DNA from 3 places in the Pseudarthrobacter sp. RHLT1-30-1 genome. Region 3 is predicted to be linked to each of the others. Evidence: riboswitches for the same ligand, from Rfam matches in the RefSeq annotation. Region 3 holds a riboswitch; each other region holds the start of a gene.
The links. A riboswitch is a leader RNA that binds a small molecule or an ion and turns the genes downstream of it on or off. The one in region 3 is predicted to bind cyclic di-AMP.
Positions count from the first base shown of each region.

Region 1: another riboswitch for cyclic di-AMP. It lies ahead of AC50YM_RS17185 (NlpC/P60 family protein); the one in region 3 lies ahead of AC50YM_RS00075 (aggregation-promoting factor C-terminal-like domain-containing protein).
Region 2: another riboswitch for cyclic di-AMP. It lies ahead of AC50YM_RS10365 (hypothetical protein); the one in region 3 lies ahead of AC50YM_RS00075 (aggregation-promoting factor C-terminal-like domain-containing protein).

Region 1 is NZ_JBWZCG010000028.1:22,325-28,591, forward strand. Features, by position in the region: gene serC (phosphoserine transaminase) at 1-74, opposite strand, end outside; gene AC50YM_RS17175 (iron-dependent transcriptional repressor DtxR) at 335-1,030, shown strand; cyclic di-AMP (ydaO/yuaA leader) riboswitch at 1,191-1,400, shown strand; gene AC50YM_RS17180 (M23 family metallopeptidase) at 1,403-2,221, shown strand; cyclic di-AMP (ydaO/yuaA leader) riboswitch at 2,368-2,526, shown strand; gene AC50YM_RS17185 (NlpC/P60 family protein) at 2,836-3,603, shown strand; gene AC50YM_RS17190 (HNH endonuclease) at 3,819-4,319, shown strand; gene mobA (molybdenum cofactor guanylyltransferase) at 4,410-5,126, shown strand; gene AC50YM_RS17200 (DUF6457 domain-containing protein) at 5,148-5,435, shown strand; gene AC50YM_RS17205 (molybdopterin molybdotransferase MoeA) at 5,432-6,267, shown strand, end outside.
Region 2 is NZ_JBWZCG010000012.1:2,549-8,815, reverse strand. Features, by position in the region: gene AC50YM_RS10375 (serine hydrolase) at 1-902, opposite strand, end outside; gene AC50YM_RS10370 (dihydrofolate reductase family protein) at 1,313-1,900, shown strand; gene AC50YM_RS10365 (hypothetical protein) at 1,969-2,718, opposite strand; cyclic di-AMP (ydaO/yuaA leader) riboswitch at 2,723-2,892, opposite strand; gene AC50YM_RS10360 (hypothetical protein) at 3,094-3,366, shown strand; gene AC50YM_RS10355 (hypothetical protein) at 3,402-4,391, shown strand; gene AC50YM_RS10350 (alpha/beta fold hydrolase) at 4,543-5,289, opposite strand; gene AC50YM_RS10345 (DNA alkylation repair protein) at 5,337-5,990, opposite strand.
Region 3 is NZ_JBWZCG010000001.1:13,661-19,927, forward strand. Features, by position in the region: gene AC50YM_RS00060 (winged helix-turn-helix domain-containing protein) at 1-166, opposite strand, end outside; gene AC50YM_RS00065 (response regulator transcription factor) at 790-1,530, shown strand; gene AC50YM_RS00070 (sensor histidine kinase) at 1,534-3,165, shown strand; cyclic di-AMP (ydaO/yuaA leader) riboswitch at 3,269-3,427, shown strand; gene AC50YM_RS00075 (aggregation-promoting factor C-terminal-like domain-containing protein) at 3,426-4,211, shown strand; gene AC50YM_RS00080 (VOC family protein) at 4,241-4,618, opposite strand; gene upp (uracil phosphoribosyltransferase) at 4,710-5,345, opposite strand; gene AC50YM_RS00090 (phosphatase PAP2 family protein) at 5,415-6,200, opposite strand.

The DNA of each region.
Region 1 (6,267 bases), on a different contig from region 3:
TTGGACGGTCCGGCGCCGAACCGGCCGTCCTTGGGCAGGAGATTTGCGGGAATCGTGATGCTGGTGTCGCTCACTGTGGCTCCAATTTTCGGCAGGTACGAGGTGCGGCTCGGGGCGGCCCGGCAGGATGGCTGCGGCGGAGCCACCGTTTCATTCTGCCTGACTGCCGGGCGCCGCAGGGAAAAGAGACCGTCACAGTCCGGTCATTGAGATTATCCGGAGTAATTCAAAATAGGCTAAGCTGGCCTGCGAACGTAGCGGACCCCGCGAGGGCGCCAGCCGCAGGCGGTACCGTGGGAATCACGCAAGGACGGCGCTCGAGGAGCTGAGCTGAATGACGGACCTGATCGATACAACCGAGATGTATCTCCGGACCATTCTCGAACTTGAAGAAGAAAACATTGTTGCCCTGCGCGCCCGCATCGCCGAGCGGCTGCGCCACTCCGGCCCGACCGTTTCCCAGACCGTTGGACGCATGGAGCGCGACGGCCTGGTCGTTGTTACCGGCGACCGGCACCTTGAACTGACCGAAACCGGCCGGAAACGTGCCATTGGGGTGATGCGCAAGCACCGCCTCGCCGAGCGGCTGCTGGCCGACGTGATCGGCCTCGACTGGGCCTATGTCCATGAGGAAGCCTGCCGCTGGGAGCACGTTATGAGCGAACGGGTGGAGCGGCGGATCTTCGACCTGCTGAACCACCCCACGGTCTCGCCGTACGGCAACCCGATTCCCGGCCTCGCGGAACTGGGCGGCCTGGCGTCCGAGCCCAACGCTCCGGTCGTCGTGAACCTGCTTGACGCCATGGCAGGCTACGGGCCGGATTCCCGGATCAGGGTGAGCCGGCTCGCGGAGCCCATCCAGGTGGAACCGGAACTGCTCGTCCAACTGGACGAGGGAGGCATCCGCCCTGGCGCCAGTGTTTCGCTGGAGCGGGTGGGCGAATACATCTCGGTGCGGGTGCCGGAGATCGAAGGCGCGCTGGAGCTGCCGCCCGAGGTTGCAGCCCACGTCTTCGTTACCGTCGATTAACGCCGCTTCACCGGTATTAGCTGTCCGCTGAGGGGACCACCCCTGAGTTGCGCACAGGTTCCATAACGGATTTATCTCTGAATGGCTTCATCGCCTATAGTTGGTCTCTAGTACCGATACCAAAGCGTTACCTGATCCGAAGCCGAGCTCTGCCAGCGGATCAGTAACAGAACCACCTTTCTGGCAGGGGCGGGGGAACCACTTCCGGCTGTTCAACAGCCTTGGGGTGAAGTCCGTCAGCGGCAAGTACCCTCCACCGATGGACCCTTCGGGTCCCTTTGTGCCTGGATTCTTGCCACGGCGGACCGGGTCTTTGAACTCTCTGACCCGAATCCGACAGCTAACTTCGCAGGCTCTCCAGAGAGGAACCTTTTGACCACCCAGACCGCCAGGGGCCGCCGTCGTGCGACCGGTCCTGCTCCGGAGCCCCGTCCGGCCGTCGCCTTGCCGGCAGACCGCCCACGTGACGCGCACCGCGACGCACGCCGGGACCGCCGCAGCCCGTTCCGGCAGGTAACTGACTTCGCGGCCGCCAGCGGCGTGGGGCAAAAGGCCGGCCTCGCCCTGGCCGCCACGGGACTGGTCCTCACTGTCGCCGTCCCTGCGACGGGCCCGGTCATGGCCACGGACACCTCCGCCGCCGGTTCCATCTCCGCCGCGGTCCAGCCGGACATCACGGCCGACGACGCCAAGATTGACTTCAGCCGCAGCGCCGTCACCACCCAGGGTGACCCGGACGGAAAGCTCAAGCAGTTGCTGAGCGCGCAGTCCGCCGGCTCGATCACCCGTGCAGCCTCCGCGGGCAGCCTCGGGGCGCCCCTCGCCCAGCTGATAACCGCGTCACCCTTCGGTTACCGCGTCAGCCCCATTACCGGCGGCTCCGGGGAATTCCACCGCGGCCAGGACTATGCCGCCCAGTGCGGCAGCGCCGTCCTTGCGGCCGCCAGCGGCACCGTGACGTTCACCGGATGGCATCCCTATGGCGGCGGAAACCGGGTGGTGATCGACCACGGCAACGGCCTGGAGACCACCTACAACCACCTGTCGTCAGCCACCGTCAAGGTGGGCCAGCAGGTCTCCCGCGGCGATGTCGTGGCAATGAGCGGCACCACTGGCGCCTCCACCGGCTGCCACCTGCACTTTGAAGTCATGGTCAACGGCGAAGTCGTCGATCCGACCGGCTGGCTCTAAGAGCTGATGGGACGCTCTCGCATTCTTGTGACACGCCGTGATCTGAATGTGACATTGCCTCCCAACTGCTGTACCGTTTGAGCTACGCCAACTTTTCCGAAGTTGGCGCTCTTGAGTGGATTGCCTAGCTCTGCCACCGCTCAAGGTCCGTTCGCATGACATCGTCTGGCAGGGGCGGGGGAACCAATTTTGGTCTTCGCAAGAAGACCTTGGGGTTAAGTCGCAATGCTTCCCAGGAAGCAGCGCGGCCGGGTGACTCCCATCCGAATCCGACAGCTCACCTCGCAGGCATTGGGAGAGGCTACTTTCGTGTCTTCACGCCACAATGCTGCGCTTAACCGCGCTCGCGCGGCTCTTACGAGCCCGCTGGAATCCAACCGCCGTGTCGCCCTTGCCGGTGCCCGGAACGGATTCCATACCGCCGACTCAATTTCTGCTGAGTCCGGCCCGCAGGCCATGCACCTGCAAGCAGTTCCCGCTTTTGGCGCGTCTTCGCAGTACACCCTTCGCTAAGTAACCCATTTCGGGGCGATCCGGCGTACCCCCAAGATGCCGGAGCGTCCTCAGACCGCGCCCAAAAAGCGCGGACCCAGGATCACGAAAGAGAGAACTTAATGACTACTCGTGCAAACGCACGGCACCGCGCCGAGGTCACCAAGACCAACTCGCTGGCCGTCATTGCCAAAGCTGTCGGCGACAACGCCGGCGGCATGGGTCGCCAGGCAGCCGTCATCGTTGCTGCCTCCGGCCTCGTCCTGACCAGCGGTATCGCAGCCAACGCTGCTGAGGCCAATGTCCAGCGCGAAGCCACCTCCGCTTCCACCCTTGAGGTTCAGGCTGCTTCCCCGGCGACCATCTCGGCTGCCTCCACGATCGCCATCTCCTACGAGAAGCCGGCCGTCACCACCTCCCCGGCCCCCGTCGTCGAGGCCCCCAAGCCCGTCGTCAAGGTCGAGGAAGCACCCGCTGCCAAGACCTCCGGCACCAAGGTCGGTGGCGCCACCCTGGCGGCCGCCTCAACTGCCAGCACCAAGGCACCCGCCGTCGCCAGCGGCATGGGCGCCACGATCGCCGCCGCTGCCTACGCCCAGCTCGGTATTGGCCAGGACTGCACCGCCCTCGTTACCAACGCGCTGGCTGCTGCCGGCATCAACTACCACGGCTGGCCGGCAGGTTACCTGTCCCTCGGCCGCACCGTGAGCGCCGCCGAGGCACGCTCCGGCGACCTCGCGTACTACCAGAACGGCGGCTCGGGCATGGCCCACATCGCTGTCTACGTCGGCAACGGCATGGCCGTCCACGGCGGCTGGAACGGCGGGACCACGTCCCTGCAGTCCGTCAACGTCGGCTCCGGCCCGGTCTTCATCCGCGTCGGCGCCTAAGACCACAGCAGCAAACCCGAGGGACCCCCGCCGTTTGGCGGGGGTCCTTTTGCATTGCCGCCGGGTGAACTTTCGAGGGCTGCGGTCGCGGCGCGGGAAAAATATTCGGTAAATCGGCACCTCCGTGTTTACTCTTGTTTTGTCCATAGCCCGACCAAGCAGAGGGCAGCCGGCCCTCGTGCCCCTGGCGGGTGCGGCCGTGAAGAGGTATGCGGATGCGCACTCTCGTTCTAAATGCTGGATATGAACCGCTGGCGGTTGTCACTTTCCGCCGGGCACTCGTGCTGGTGCTGACCGGAAAGGCCAGCGTCGTGGCGGAAGGCGACACTCCTGTCGTCGGGCCCCAGGACGTCCTTGGCCGGCCCTCGGTGATTCTGCTGAATCGCTACATCAGGCCCCGGTACAACAACATAACGGCTGTCAGCCGCCGCGGCGTGCTTCGCCGGGACGGACACCGTTGCGCGTACTGCGGGAAGGCGGCGCACACCATTGATCATGTCCAACCCAAATCCAGGGGTGGTGCGGATTCCTGGGAGAACCTCGTCGCGGCCTGCCTGCGCTGCAACAATGCCAAAGGGGACCACACGCCGGGTGAAATGGGCTGGAAGTTGGGCTTCAGCCCGGCGCCGCCCCGCGGGACAACCTGGCAGATCAAGGAACTGGAGAAGCCGACGCCGGCCTGGGACCCTTTCCTGCTGCCGGAATCTGCTGCCTGATCCGGTCCGGCGGTCCGGTCCGATCTCGGCCGGTCCGGGGATCCGGTCCGGCCGGAGTGGCAGTCTGCAGGGCCGCGCTAGGCTGGGCGGGTGGAATTTGATGCTGTCATCCTCGCCGGGGGGAGGTCATCCCGGCTGGGCGGGGTGCCCAAGTCGGGCCTGATGCACGACGGCGCCACCCTCCTTGAGCTCGCCCTTCGGGCCGCCCGCGGGGCGGCGGCGGTCGCCGTCGTCGGGCCCGACCCCGGCACCCTGCCGGACGGTGTGGTCAGATGCCGGGAGGATCCGCCCTTTGCCGGGCCTGCCGCCGCCATCGCGGCAGGACTCGCCGCCCTGGAACGGAACCGCGCCCACGACCCGCGCCACCCTTCCGCCGCGCCCTTCACCCTCGTCCTTGCCTGCGACATGCCCGGGGCGGGCGCCGCCATCCGGGCGTTGCTCGGCGCGGCCGCCGAAGCGGAGGTGCACGACGGGCTCATGGCAGTGTCTCGTGATGGACACCGGCAACCTCTCATGGGCTTATATCGCACAGCTGTGCTACAACGGCGCGCGGCCGATGCAGCCCGGCGCGGTGCCCTCGAAAATGCCTCGGTATTCGCGCTTCTTGCTAGGCTGGAGGTGCGGGAAGTAAGCGTCCCCGAAGGGTCCACGGATGATGTGGACACTTGGGACGATGCCTCCGCATTAGGGGTTACCCGCCCGCCGGACCGGCATGGCAGCGACCGTCCTGAACACGACCGTCCCGAACGCGACAGTCCTGCACGGGGCAGCCGAGACCATGGCATCCGGCCCGGGGACCCCAGCTGAACTCAACTTTGGAGGCAAACGGTGAAAAGCCAGGATGAAACACTCGAAGACTGGTGCCGTGCCCTGCTTCAGGCCCTGGAACTGGAAGACGTCGAGGTTGACGTGAACGAGGTCCTGGCCCTCGCCGGAGTGGCAGCTCACTCCGTGGTGCGCCCGGCCGCACCGTTGACGACGTTTATCGCCGGATTCGCGGCCGGTTTGGCCTCCGGCTCCGGGCAGGCCACGGATTCCGTCTCCATGCAGGCCGCGATGGGCGTAGCCCGCAAACTCGCCACGGACTACGCGGCCAGCGAAGCCTCGGGGGCATGACACCTGCACCCCCTCACGGCAGCCCAGCTGCCGCCGGGGACGAGCCTGCAACGAACACCCCCGACACCAGCCCCGCCGCCGCGCCCGCCGCCGCGCCTGCCGCCGCGCCCGCCGGGCACCAAGACGAGAGTTCCGCGGGGCTCATTAGCGACGCGGCCAGCGAGGTGCCCCAGACGGAGGCGCCGCATCGGCCCCTTGCCCACACCTGGCAGGAAGCCTGGCAGCTCGCCTTCGGCTGCGCGACTCCGATCCCCGCCGCACCCGTTGCCCTCCGGGAGGCCCTGGGCCGGACACTTGCCGCCGATGTGGAAGCACTGGTGGACCTGCCGCACTACGCCTCCTCCGCCATGGACGGCTGGGCCGTCAACGGCAGCGGACCCTGGATCCTCGCGGAACCCGGCCAGCGGCTGGCACCCCACCAGGCCAGTCCGATCGTCACTGGCGGACTGATCCCTCCCGGGGCGAAGGCCGTGCTGCGCAGCGAGAGCGGCACGATCGCCAGCGACGAGGACGGGCTGCCAGTCCTTCGCCTCGGCGGCGGCGCCAAACCCGGTGAGCCGCGGAACGGCGAACACATCCGCAAAGCCGCGGAGGAAGCCGCCGCCGGCGAAGTGCTGATCAAGGCTGGCGCCCTCCTCAACCCCGCCCACCTCGCGCTCGCTGCCGTTGGCGGTCACGACGCCCTCCCGGTGCTGGGCAAAGCCCTGGTCCGGCTGGTGTTCACCGGCTCGGAGGTGGTCTCGGCGGGGATCCCGCAGCCGGGGGAGGTGCGCGACACTTTCGGCCCCCAGCTCGCAGGCGTCGTGGAGATGCTCGGCGGAATCTGCACCGG
Region 2 (6,267 bases), on a different contig from region 3:
GCCATATCCGACGGTCCCACGCCCAGCGTGTAGACCACAAACACGTAGGCCCGGTCGCCCTGGACCAGGACGCTTGCGTCATGCAGGTAACCCTCGAGCAGCCCATATTTGTGGAAGACGCTGACCTCTGGGGGCGTGGCGGCCGGGATCAGCAGTTCGTAATTGGTCTGCTGCATATAGGACAGCAACTGGGCGGTGTTGGTGGCGTTGAGGAGCCGGCCGCTGTACAGCTCGGACAGGGTCCGCCCCATCTCGGCGGGAGTCAGGCCGTTCACCGTGCGGTCATAGGGGATGCCGAGGTCGGCGGCGTATTCGGTCAGGCCCTTCTGTCCGACGGCGGCAAGGATCAACGCCCACGACTCGTTGTTGCTCTGCTGGACCATCTGCCGGATCTGTTGGCCGGCGGTGGACGGCCCCATCCGGGACGTCAGCGAGGCCTTGCCGGTTTCCACCAGATGGTAGTAGGCGGCAGCGGCGAGAATCTTGCCCGTACTGGCGGCCACAAACTTCGTCTTCACCCCGTACTCGTGCACGTCCCCGTCGCGCATGTCGATCAGGGCCACGCCCAGCCGGTAGGCGCTGTTGGCCTTGATGACGCCGTCGATCTCCGCGTCGAGTAGCGCACTGATGGTCGGGTCGGACGGAGCGACGGCGGGTGTCGGGGCCGGCGGTGTGGCGGTGGCTACCGCGGAGGGTGTCGCGCCGGTGGCGGACAGCGGGTCGGCCGGTCCGGCATTCGCTGGCGCGGATGCCGACGTCGCCGGCGCAACACCGGCATCGCGTGGAACGCCGTCCCGGACGGTGGCGTAGACGCCCGCGGCCGAGACCAGGCCGAGGACTGTGACGAGCGCGATCAGGAACTTCGGTCTAATCCCGCCCGGAAAACCCGGCAGGCCCCGCAAGGGACTCCGGTTGAATTCAGCTGTATGACGGCCGCTGCTGTAGTGTCGGCCGGGACCCCAGGAATCCATCCGGCCTATTGCCGCAGCATCGACGGAAGCGCAACGTCGGCTGACGTCGCAGGCTGGTTCGCTGGCATGCTTGTCCTTCTTGACCTAGGGACCGCGCTTGATTCAGAACCGCGGCGCGGCTTCAGATTTCCTTATTCTGCCCCGGGCTCAGCCTAGCGCAAGCGGCCGCGCCCAAGTGATCCCGGATTTGCCTTCCGGCCCCCGGGGGCGGCGGGCCCGCGGGCCCCCAAAACCGCCAAAGCCGTTGTGCGGCGAGACGTACCGCCTGGCGTCGGGCGCCCTCCCACTGCCGCGGTCCGCGTCGTACGCTGGAACCCCGGCAGCCCGGCAAAGGAGCCCGCATGCGCAAGGTCATCTTTATGATGCAAGTATCCCTGGACGGCTATTTCGAAGGTCCGCAGCACGATCTGAGCTGGCACCGGGTCGATGACGAACTGCACACCCACTTCAACGATGAGCTGCGGACCATGGGCGCCTTCCTGGACGGCCGCGTCACCTATGAGCTGATGGCCGACTACTGGCCGACAGCGGACGAGGACCCTTCGAGCGCTCCTGCGGAGGTTGAGTTCGCGGGGATCTGGCGGGACAAGCCCAAGATCGTCTATTCCCGGACCCTGGCCACGGCGGACTGGAACACCGACGTGGTGCACGAGGTCGTCGCCGAGGACGTGGTGCGGCTCAAGGAACAGCCTGGCGGTGACCTCGCACTCGGTGGCGCCGAACTCGCAGCGGCTTTCAGGCGGCTAGGTCTGATCGACGAGTACCGGATCTATGTGCACCCGGTCCTCATCGGTCGGGGAAAGCCCCTTTTTCCGGAAACGGATGCGATGACGCCGCTCCGTCTGCTGGCGAGCCGTACGTTTGGCAACGGTGTGGTGCTGCTTCGCTACGCACTAGAGTCGGAGTCCGGCGACGCAGACGGCCGGTGATCCGCTGCCCCCAAGGCAACTGATCGACCGGCCGACTGTGCGCTGGGTGGTGCTAGGCGCTGGTGGTGCTAGCCTGCGCGGACGAACGTCACCGGGCCGGTGGCGGTCAGCCAGGAAAGCGGGTGCGTCATGGTGGCGTTGACGCCGTTCATGCCGCCGCTGATGGCCTGGCCGTTGCCGGCGTAGATGGCAACGTGGCCGGACTGGACGATGATGTCGCCGGGCTGGGGCGTGGCGACGACCGAGCCGTATTTCAGGAAAGCCTGCGGGCCGATGTCACCGACCGGGATGCCGGCCGCGTTCAGGGCCTTCTCGACCATCGCGGTGCAGTCCTGCGTGATGCCGATCTGGCCGTAGGCCACGGCCAGCAGCGTGGCGTTGACTCCACCGGCTGCCGGAGCCGCGGCGGGGGCCGGGGCTGCCTGGACCTTGACGGTTGCTTTAGCGGCCGCGGGGGCCACAGCTGCTGCCGGTGCCTTCGGAGCGGCAACAGCAGCTGCCGCCTTCGGAGCGGCTACGGGCTTGGGTGCCTCCACCACGGGAGCAGGCGACGTCTCAACGGCCGGGCGTTCGAACGTGATCTGGACGGCCGAGTCGGCCAGCACCGGCGCGGAGACCTGGCCCTGCACGTCAACGGACGTTGCGGGTGCAGAGTCGCGCTGGGCCGGCGCCTCGGCGGCGTTGGCGGCCATGGCGCCGCTAAGCACCATTCCGGAAGCGGCGACGAGGACTGCGGCCTGGCGGCCGACGGTGCCGGCGGTGCGGCGGTTGTTGCGTAGGGCGGCGTGTTTGGGCGCACGGGTATTGCTAAAAGTCATTGAAAAAGCCTCTCCCAATGCCTGCGAGGTGAGCTGTCGGATTCGGATGGGAGGCACCCGGCCGCACGCGGGCCCGACATAGCGGGCCGTGCGGCTTCACCCCAAGACCCCTGGAGAACAGCGGGTCAAAATTGGTTTCCCCGTCTCTGCCGGACGTTGCTGCGAGTTATCCCCACGCCGCGGCAGAGTTAGGCAATCGGCAGGGGAGAACCTGTCTCGGAAACAACAGGCACCCATCAACGGTAACGGAATGATTACGACAAGTCACATCGAGGTATCACATGCGGGCGCTGGCGGGCCAGGAATGCCCTTCGTCGACGGGTCCCCAGGCATAGGATGATGCCATCACCGTTCCGCCGAAACGGAGGCCAGACAATGAACAGCCCCGACGTGCCCAGGCACTGTGTTGCCATCTGCCAGCTGAGCATTCAGCCGCCGGAGGACTTCAACGTCAATACCGAACTGCTGGTGCTCGACACCGGGGAAGTTCACGTGTCCACGTGGGACGCCGAACCCCGCGACGGCGGCTTCGACGTCCATGTCCTGAACGACCGGGTGGATGCCCTGGGCTTTATGGTCGTCACCGGTTGGGAGTTCTTCGATGAAAGGGCCTACGCCGTGGTGGAGCCCCGCCCCGGCAAGCGATGATCGATCGCTGGTCCGCGGGTTTCGCAGCGGCAGCCGTGACCGCGTTCAGTGTTTCCACCGCGCTCTTGTTGACCAACGCGATGATGCTCCCCGGAGCCGGCCTGGTTCGGCTCTTGTTGGCCGTCTTCATCGGCCCGCTGGCTGCAGCCCTCTCCGCCGTCGTGCTCCTGCATCGAGCGGGGCGGCTCTCCGCCCCGGCGGCATCGTTCACTGCGGCTAGTGCCTTCCTGGCGTGTGGTTTGGCGGCACTGACGGCAAAGAGTTGGTCGGTCGGTTTCGACGAAGCTGATGCGGGTCTGGGCCGCAGCTGGTTTGGTTCGTCGACCCTGCTGTTCCTGATTCTCGCGTGGATTGCTGGCACGATCTGTCTTGTGGCACCGGTCGGCTCGGCGCTGAGCAGGCGGCGCTCCCTGCCCATCCGCCTCGTGCAAAGTACAGTCCTGGCAGCGCCTTTTGCGCTTCTCCTCGGCGCACTAACGCTGATGGCTCCCCTGGCCAGCGCACTGGGCGCCGTCGTGCTGCTTGTCATCGCTCTGCGATGGGACAGTGCGAAGCCTCCCGCAGCACGGCGCGACGCCGTCCGGGCAGCAGTGCGACCGTCCCCGCTGATGCCGGTGGCGGCTTGGACTCGGCGGAGGGACGCTGCAGCATGCGCGGCCGCGCTGGTGACGCTGGTTGCGGGCCTGGGCTGCGCTGTGTTTGCCTTCTCCGGGCGTAGCTGGGCGCCGATGGTTAGCGATTCCACCCACGCCATGAACCTCGGTCTGGCCGCCGGCGCGCTGGCGGCCATTCCTGCGACCCTCGCGGCCGGGATTGTGCTCGCCCCGCGTTTCGGCGGCATCATGCGGTGGTCGGTAGTGCTGTGTTGCGCGAGTCTTGTCGTGGAGGCGGCCGCTCAATTTCTTGGGGCCGGGCATCCCACACAGTGGCCGCTCATCCTTGCTGCAGCAACCCTGATGGGCTTCGCGGTCTCGCTGCCTTTCGGACGGCTCATTCCCGGGGGGCCTTGCTCCGCGTCGGCGTGACAGCGCTGTTCGGTCTCGCCGGTTCAATTGTCGGACTCCAGCTGGTGACGATGGCCGCTTTCATTGCACCACCGGCCGCGGCCGCGCTCTTCGTCTCGTCTTGGAAGCGCTTGTCAGGGGCAGGGCTGCGGCCGGCGTTATGACGGCAATACTAGGCCGGCCGGGCGGAGTCCAGCCAGTCGTGAAGGGCGGCGTTGAACCGCCCGGGTTGAGTGAAAGGCATTCCATGCCCTACACGCTGGTGGATCTCGAAGCTGCAGTTCCGGAATTTCGATTGGTAGTGTTCCATGACGCGTAAGAGTCTGTGTTCCTCCTTGTCCCCCGCCATGAGGAGGACCGGCCGGGAGGATCCCAGGACCTCAGGAGGAACGGCGAACGAGAAATTTGCCAGGATTAAGCGCCTGAGCGTTCCGGCGGACACGGCCCGGGACAGGGCGAAGTAGTCCTCGAACATCGATGAGGGGATGCCGAGTTGCGCCGCCTGGGCGTGAGCGAAGCGACGGTTCCTCGACAGCGGTGCGGACCCCGCGGCGAGCAGGCTGAGCGCCGTCGCTCCGCGCCACGGGCTCAAAAGAGAGCTGACCACCACGAGGCGCTCGACATGGCCGGGGTAGGACGCCGCCAGTTGAATCGCCGTTTGACCGCCGAGGGAATGTCCAATGACGGTGACGGGCCCGGGTTGTTCCAGAAGGCCGGTCTCCTCTGCGACTGCGGCTGCCGCCTGAACATGGGTGGAAAACCTGCCTTGGCGCTGCGGATGATGCCCCGGAAGGGTAGGGGTCAGGACGGTGAAATAACGAGCGAAGTAGGCAATTTGCTCCGCCCACATCCAGGGTCCTACGCCGCCGCCGTGAATGAACACGAGCGTGGCACTTTTCCCGTCGGACGCTGCCTTCATAACGCCAGTCTTCCAGAACGGGACGATCACGATTCCTCCCCGGGCGGTCAGAATTCCAATTCCGGCCGGTGCCTGGCCAGCTCGGTGAGCACCCGGGAGACCGCTTCGGCGGCAACCTCGCCGCCGTCGCCCGCCGGCGCTTCCGTTTGGGGCGACTCCCTCAGCACGAGACGGGCATGGCGCACGAACCGGGGCCAGTCCCCGGCGCCGGTACGGAGCTCGCGGAGCGGGGAAAGCAGGGCAGCCCGGCGCAGCCAGTTGTCGGGATCCCGGATCCACCGGTCCAGGACACTGTCGGCACGCACCCGGGCCACGACGTCGAGCCGGGCAATCAGCGGGCCGATGACGTCGACGGCGAGCGGATCGACCAGCACGCCCACCCGTGCGCTCCGCACGAAGCCTTCGATCCGGGTGAGGTCCGTGTTGGTGAGCAGCCCGACGCTCGACTGCAGGAGCACGACGGCGGCGAGGCGGCGTTCGAAGACGGGCACCTCCCACAACTCGGAGCTCAGCGCTGTGACGTCATCGTGCGTCAGTTCCGGGTGCCGGCGGAGGGCGTCCCGGATCGTTCCCCGCACGGCACCGACAGACGCTCCGTAGTAGCGGTGATCGCTGCCGTGCCGTGCTTCGGATTCCTCGGCGCGGCTCCAGGACGACTCCCGATGGAGTGCCTCGTCAATGAATTCTCCGGCAACGCTCATGGGGTCATTCTTTCGCATGGCCGGGACCGGTATTTGTCGCAGGTGCCCGATAGCCTGTTTTTGTGGACGGCAATCAGGGGCCCGACGTGGCTCCGGCAGCAGCTGGCAGGGGCGTGGTCACCGAGGTGGCCCGTTCCCTGGCCGCTCCACCGCACCACCCCTGCCCGGAACGACGTCCGGAAAGATTCCCGGAACAAGGGGTGCCGACAAGCCCCCGGACCGGCGCACACAGATCCTCAGTCGCGAGCGTCGGGAGCTCCTTCATCACCTGAAGCTG
Region 3 (6,267 bases):
TGGGGTTGTAGCCCTGCGGGGCATAGCCGGGGGCGGGGAAGGTGTTGCCGGAGCCGGAGGGGGCGAAGGAAGCGCGGCCGCCGAAGCCCTGGCGGATACCGGAGGCCTGGCCGGCCTTGCTGGCGTTACGGACGGAGATGTGGACGTATCCGGATGCAACTGACATGGATTGCTTACCTCAATGTGAATGGCCGTCATCGCGGCTCGAATGCTACTTTTCCCCGCAATGAAACTTGGGGAGGGGCGCCCGACGCTGGGCTGGGGGCGAATGCCTAGAAACCTTTGGGGTGTAAAAGTTAGGCGTGCATTCGACAACAGCGATTCTCGGTATCAGCGGGTGCGCTGATCCAAAAAACTGCGGCTGCAGGAGCTGTTATGTTCTTGTTCACAATTGAAGTGTGCAACGTAACAATGAAAACTTGCAAGTAACAAAGCATTCATAAGTCCACGATGTGAGACTAAACGGGGAATAGTAGCGCAGATCACAATTCTGACCGGGCGCTGGAAAAACCTTGGATTCGAACAAAAAAGGTCCCGTGGGTCATCTGCCCGAAGAAGCTTCGCGCAGATGCCCCACCGGCCCTGAATCATTCACTGTATCCGGAAACCGTAAAACCGTTCGCCTACTTATCAACGGATGTCCACCGTCCCACAGAGTGGTCACTCCGCAGCCGCGGAAAGTGCCCGTGCAGGGGCTCCCAGGGCCGTCCAGCTCGTTAGGCTGGGATTCACAGGTGCCGCACAGGATTCCCAAAGCCGCGCCTAACCGGCAGATCGGAGAGTTGTCCCATGGCCACTTCGCACTCCATGACGAACAATCTTCCCCAGCTCACCCATCCGGACGGGTCCCCCATCCGTGCCCTGGTCGTGGACGATGAACCGAGTCTTTCCGAGCTGATGAGCATGGGCCTGCGAATGGCGGGCTGGTCCGTGGCCGTCGCCGCCGACGGCCCCGAAGCAGTGAAGCTGGCGAAGGACTTCCGTCCCGATGTGTTAGTGCTCGATGTGATGCTCCCGGGGTTCGACGGCGTAGAGCTGCTGGGCAGGATCCGCGCCTTCGCGCCGGAGGTGCCGGCGTTGTTCCTGACAGCCAAAGACGCCGTCCAGGACCGGATCACCGGCCTGGCAGCCGGCGGGGACGACTACGTCACCAAGCCGTTCAGCATGGAGGAAGTGCTGCTGCGGCTGCACCGGCTCGTCCAGCGCTCCGGCGTGGCTGCAATGGATACCGCCGAACTCGTCGTCGGGGATCTGATCCTGAACATCGACACCAGGGAAGTCCGGCGCGCCGGCGAGGAACTCCACCTTACAGCCACCCAGTTCGAGCTGCTGCGCTACCTCATGGAGAACCCGAAACGCGTTGTCAGCAAGGCCCAAATCCTGGACCGGGTCTGGGACTACGACTTCGGCGGGCAGGCAAACATCGTGGAGCTCTACATCTCCTACCTCCGCAAGAAGGTGGATGCCAACTACCCGCCCATGATCCACACCGTGCGCGGCGCTGGCTATGTCCTGAAGCCGGCGGACTGATTCGTGCCCGAACGCTTCGGCGAGATTCGTCCCTCCGGGTTCACTTGGCGCAACCCCTCCACCTGGCACCTGCGCACCCGGCTGGTCCTGGTCGCCATGGCCCTGCTCGTGGCGATCTGCGGTGCTGTCGGCGTCGTCAGTTATGCCTCGATGGACCTCTTCCTGACCAGACAGCTCGACAAGCAGTTGCAGCAGGCAGAGGATCGTGCCCGCGATTCTGGCCGCGCCGGCGGCCGCACAGATCCCCTTGAGGCGCGGGGCCAGGGAATCGGCACGCTGAATGCGCGGATCGATGAAGATTCAGTCCGCAGCGCAGGGTTCCTGGGCGAGGACGCCACCCGTAAGTCCCTCACCAACGAAGACGACGAAGTTCTCCTTGGACTCAGCCCCCGCAGCGAGCCGGTGGACCGGACCCTTTCCGCGGGAGCCTACCGGCTGGTTGCGGCCGAATCACCAAACGGCGACGTGATTGTCACCGGGCTGCCGCTCGCAGAAAAACAAAACACGCTGGCCTCCCTGGTCTGGACCATGGTGCTTGTTTCAGCAGGCGGCCTGGTCGTGATCGGCCTGGCCGGCACGGCACTGATCCGCCGGACCATGAAGCCACTGGACCAGCTGTCCGAGGTTGCGACGCAGGTGTCCCGGCTGCCGCTCGACGCAGGCGAGGTGGGACTGGCTATGCGGGTTCCGGCGTCCGCGGCGCATCCCGGAACCGAGGTGGGCAGCGTCGGCCATGCCCTGAACCTGATGCTGGACAACGTCTCCAACGCGCTGGAGGCACGGCAGAACAGCGAGATGAAAGTCCGCCAGTTCGTGGCGGACGCCTCGCATGAGCTGCGCACACCCTTGACCGCCATCCGCGGCTACACCGAGCTGATGCGGATGACCGAACATTTCACGCCCGACGGCGAGAAGTCCCTCGCCCGGGTGCAAAGCCAGTCCGAACGGATGACCACCCTGGTGGAGGACCTGCTCCTGCTCGCGCGGCTGGATGAGGGCCAGCCGCTCAAGCTCAGCGACGTGGACCTCACCCAGCTGGCCATCGAGACGGTAAGTGATGAGAAGGTCATGGCCCCTGACCGGATCTGGCACCTGGAGCTCCCGGAGGAGCCCGTGGTGGTCCGGGGCGACGCGACCCAGCTGCACCAGGTGCTGGCCAACCTGCTCTCCAACGCGCGGAAGCACACCGGGCCAGGCACGACGGTCGTGACCGGCGTGAAGCTCACCCAGGACGGGAGCGCCGTCGTGACGGTGACAGACAACGGCCCCGGAATCGCTCCCGAATTTGTGGACCGCGTGTTCGCGCGTTTCACTCGCGCGGACGCCTCCCGGAAGAATCCAGTGCCTGCTGCGTCGCCGGCGCACGGGCGGCGGCCCCTTCCGCGCCCTCCCCTTCACCCGCCGCGCCTGCCTGCTGCTTCCGGCGCCGCTGCCACGGTCACCAGCGCATCCGCCGAAGGAACCAGCGGGCTGGGCTTGTCCATCGTGCAGTCAATCATTGCTGCCCATGGCGGGACCGTAAGCGTCGCATCCCGCCCGGGGCGGACTGAATTCACCGTGCGGCTGCCGGCAACTCCCCTGACGACCGAGGCCAACCGGCCGCTGGAAGCGCAAGACGCCACGCCGCCGTCGTGACCTCCGTTATGCAAATGTGACTTAGCCGGCCAAGTCCTGTACGGTTTTTAGGTGCGGCCATCACTAAGGCCGCACATCCGGACGCACGCCAAGCTCTGCCGCCTCCCGGATTCCGCTGGACCAGGCAGAGGCGGGGAACCCAGAGTTCCCGGGCATTTGCATCTTGCGCCCTTGGGGTGAAGCCGACACGTGAAATTCCGTGCGGCCGGGTGACCTCACCCGAACCCGACAGCTAACTCCGCAGGCGTTGAGAGGCGATCATGACCGACTTCAACGCACAATCGCGCCCTGACGGCGCCGAGAACACCACCCGCTCCAAGCCAACGCGCCACCGCGCCGAACCAGCCACGCCCGCTTCGGGCCTGGCCCGGATCGCCGGCCGCGTCGGCTCCACCGGCCGCCGCGCGGCGGTTGTAGTGGCCGCCTGCGCGGTACTCGTGGGGGCCGGCGCCGCAGGCCAGGCGGCTGAAACCGGCGCCCGCAACGCCAGCACGGGCAATCTCACGCAACCAGCCGCGACGGCGGATCCGTTGACGCACCTCGATTTTGAACGCGTCCGGGTCGACAACCAGGCCGTAGTCCCGACCGGAACCGCCGCCCCGGCAGCCGAGGCGAAGGCGGCCGAAGCGCCCGCCCCGGCAGCCGCGCCAGCCGCTGCCCCGGCACCGGCAGCCGCTCCGGCTCCGGCTCCGGCTCCGGCTCCGGAGCCCGCACCGGCACCTGCCCCGGTTGCCGTCAATGACCCTGCCGGCGCGCAGGCTTACGCGGCCGGCCAGCTGGGGTCCTACGGCTGGGCCGCCGGCCAGATGCCCTGCCTGATGAAGCTCTGGACCAAGGAGTCGGACTGGGAAACGACCGCGACCAACTCGAGCAGCGGTGCCTACGGCGTGGTCCAGTCCCTGCCGGCCGAGAAGATGGCCAGCGCCGGCGCGGACTACCGGACCAACTACCGCACGCAGATCAACTGGGGTTTGCAGTACGTGAAGGATCGCTACGGCTCGCCGTGTGGCGCCCTGAACTTCCACTACGCCAATAACTGGTACTAAGCAGCGTTGCTGCGAAACAACGCTGCTGATCAGCCGCCCGGGCGGTTGGGAATATACTGCACTGCCCACTTATTGCCGTCGGGATCGGCGAAATAGACGAAGTGCCCCCAATCCTGGACGTCGATGTCGCTGACCTCCACACCATTGTCCTTGAGCTGCTGATGGGCCGCCCCGATGTCGCTGACCACCAGCTGCAGGCTGGGGGCGGTACCCGGCGGCGCCTCATTGAGGCCCTCGCCGATGGCGATCGAGCAGGCTGAGCCGGGCGGGGTCAACTGGACGAAGCGGATGCCGTCCATCGGCCGCTCGTCGTAGTCGGCGTGGAAGCCCACCTTGTTGACGTAGAAATCCTTGGCGCGGTCCACATCGGACACCGGGACAAAGACGAGTTCAAGTTTCCAGTCCATGGGGCTCAGGCTAGTCCCGGAGGGTCTCTCCGGGATAGGAAAATCTCAATGGAATCCGCCCACGCGGGCAGCTTCGCAGCGCGCGGGTGGCTTAGCCGGCCACGCCGTAGAGGCGGTCGCCGGCGTCGCCCAGGCCCGGGACGATGTAGGACTTTTCGTTGAGCTTCTCATCGATCGAGGCGAGCACAATCGTCACGTTCGCGTCGGCGAGCTCTTCCTCCAGCTTCGCCAGACCCTCCGGGGCCGCGAGCAGGCAGATGCAGGTGACGTCGGAGGCACCGCGCTTGAAGAGGAACTTGATGGCCTCGCGCAGCGTACCGCCGGTGGCGAGCATGGGGTCCAGGACGAAAATCTGACGGTCGGTGAGGTCCTCGGGGAGGCGCTCCGCGTAGGTGATGATGTCCAGCGTCTCTTCATCGCGGGCCATCCCCAGGAAGCCGACTTCGGCCGTGGGGACCAGCTTGGTCATGCCCTCGAGCATGCCGAGTCCGGCGCGCAGGATGGGGACGACCAATGGCGTGGGCTTAGTGAACGCCGTGCCGATGGTGGTGCTGACCGGGGTCTCGATGGTCACCGGTTCGGTGCGGACTTCGCGGGTTGCCTCGTACGCCAGGAGCGTGACGAGTTCCTCGGTGAGCTGGCGGAAAACCGGCGACGGGGTGTTCTTGTCCCGCAGAACGGTGAGCTTATGGGCGACCAGCGGGTGGTCCACAACGAGAGTGCGCATGGGTCAAAACTATCACCCAACGGATGGTGCGCCGCCCGTGGGACCGCGGGCGCCGACGTCGTTCGTTTCCTATTGATGACTCCTGCCGGCGGCGCCGTCTGTCAGGTGGGCCGAGTTGTCAAAAGTCGGCGCGGGTCCGGCGTGCTCGCGGTGCCGCAGGGCGTGGAAGAGCCGGTGGGCCATGATCACGATTCCGACCCAGGCCAGCCCGAGCACCCAGCCGATGATCACATCGGTCATCCAGTGGTGGCCCAGGTAGACCCGGCTCATGCCCATGGCGAAGATGAAGGCCGCCCCCGCCGCGATCAGGCCGACCCGGGCCAGGGTGCCTTCAATCTGCAGACAGGCGAGGTAGACGACAAGTGCGATGACAACCGTGGTGTTGAGGGTGTGGCCGCTTGGGAACGACGGCGAGTCTTCGTAGGGCGGGACGGCGTCGGCGTGGTCGGGACGGGTCCGGCCGATCAGCTTCTTGCCCACGGATGTCGCGGTCACCGAGACGGCGGCGGCGCCTCCGATCAGGATCAGCGGCCGCCAGGTCCGGCTGGTCCAGATCAGCCACGCGGTCAGGAGACTGCCCAGGATGGGCATCCCAATCCCGCCCCCGATGTTGGTGAACCCGGTGATAAACGCGTCCAGGCCGGGGCTGCGGAGCTGTTCCATGAACCCCAGGGTGGGCTTGTCCAGGTTGGCCAGGCCGGCCTCGTCCACGACGTTGTCATAGACCTCGGCGCTCAGCAGTGCCAGGACCAGCACCACCACGCCGCCGATGAGCATCGTGGCCCACAGCGCCGCGTACGGCACCACCCATTTCCCCCAACGGTGCGTTATCCAGCCCACTGTCCCGTTGTTCACGATCTCTCCCGAATGTTGGTGCCGGCCGCTTGGCTGCACAGCTTGCTTAGCATCGAAACTATCATTG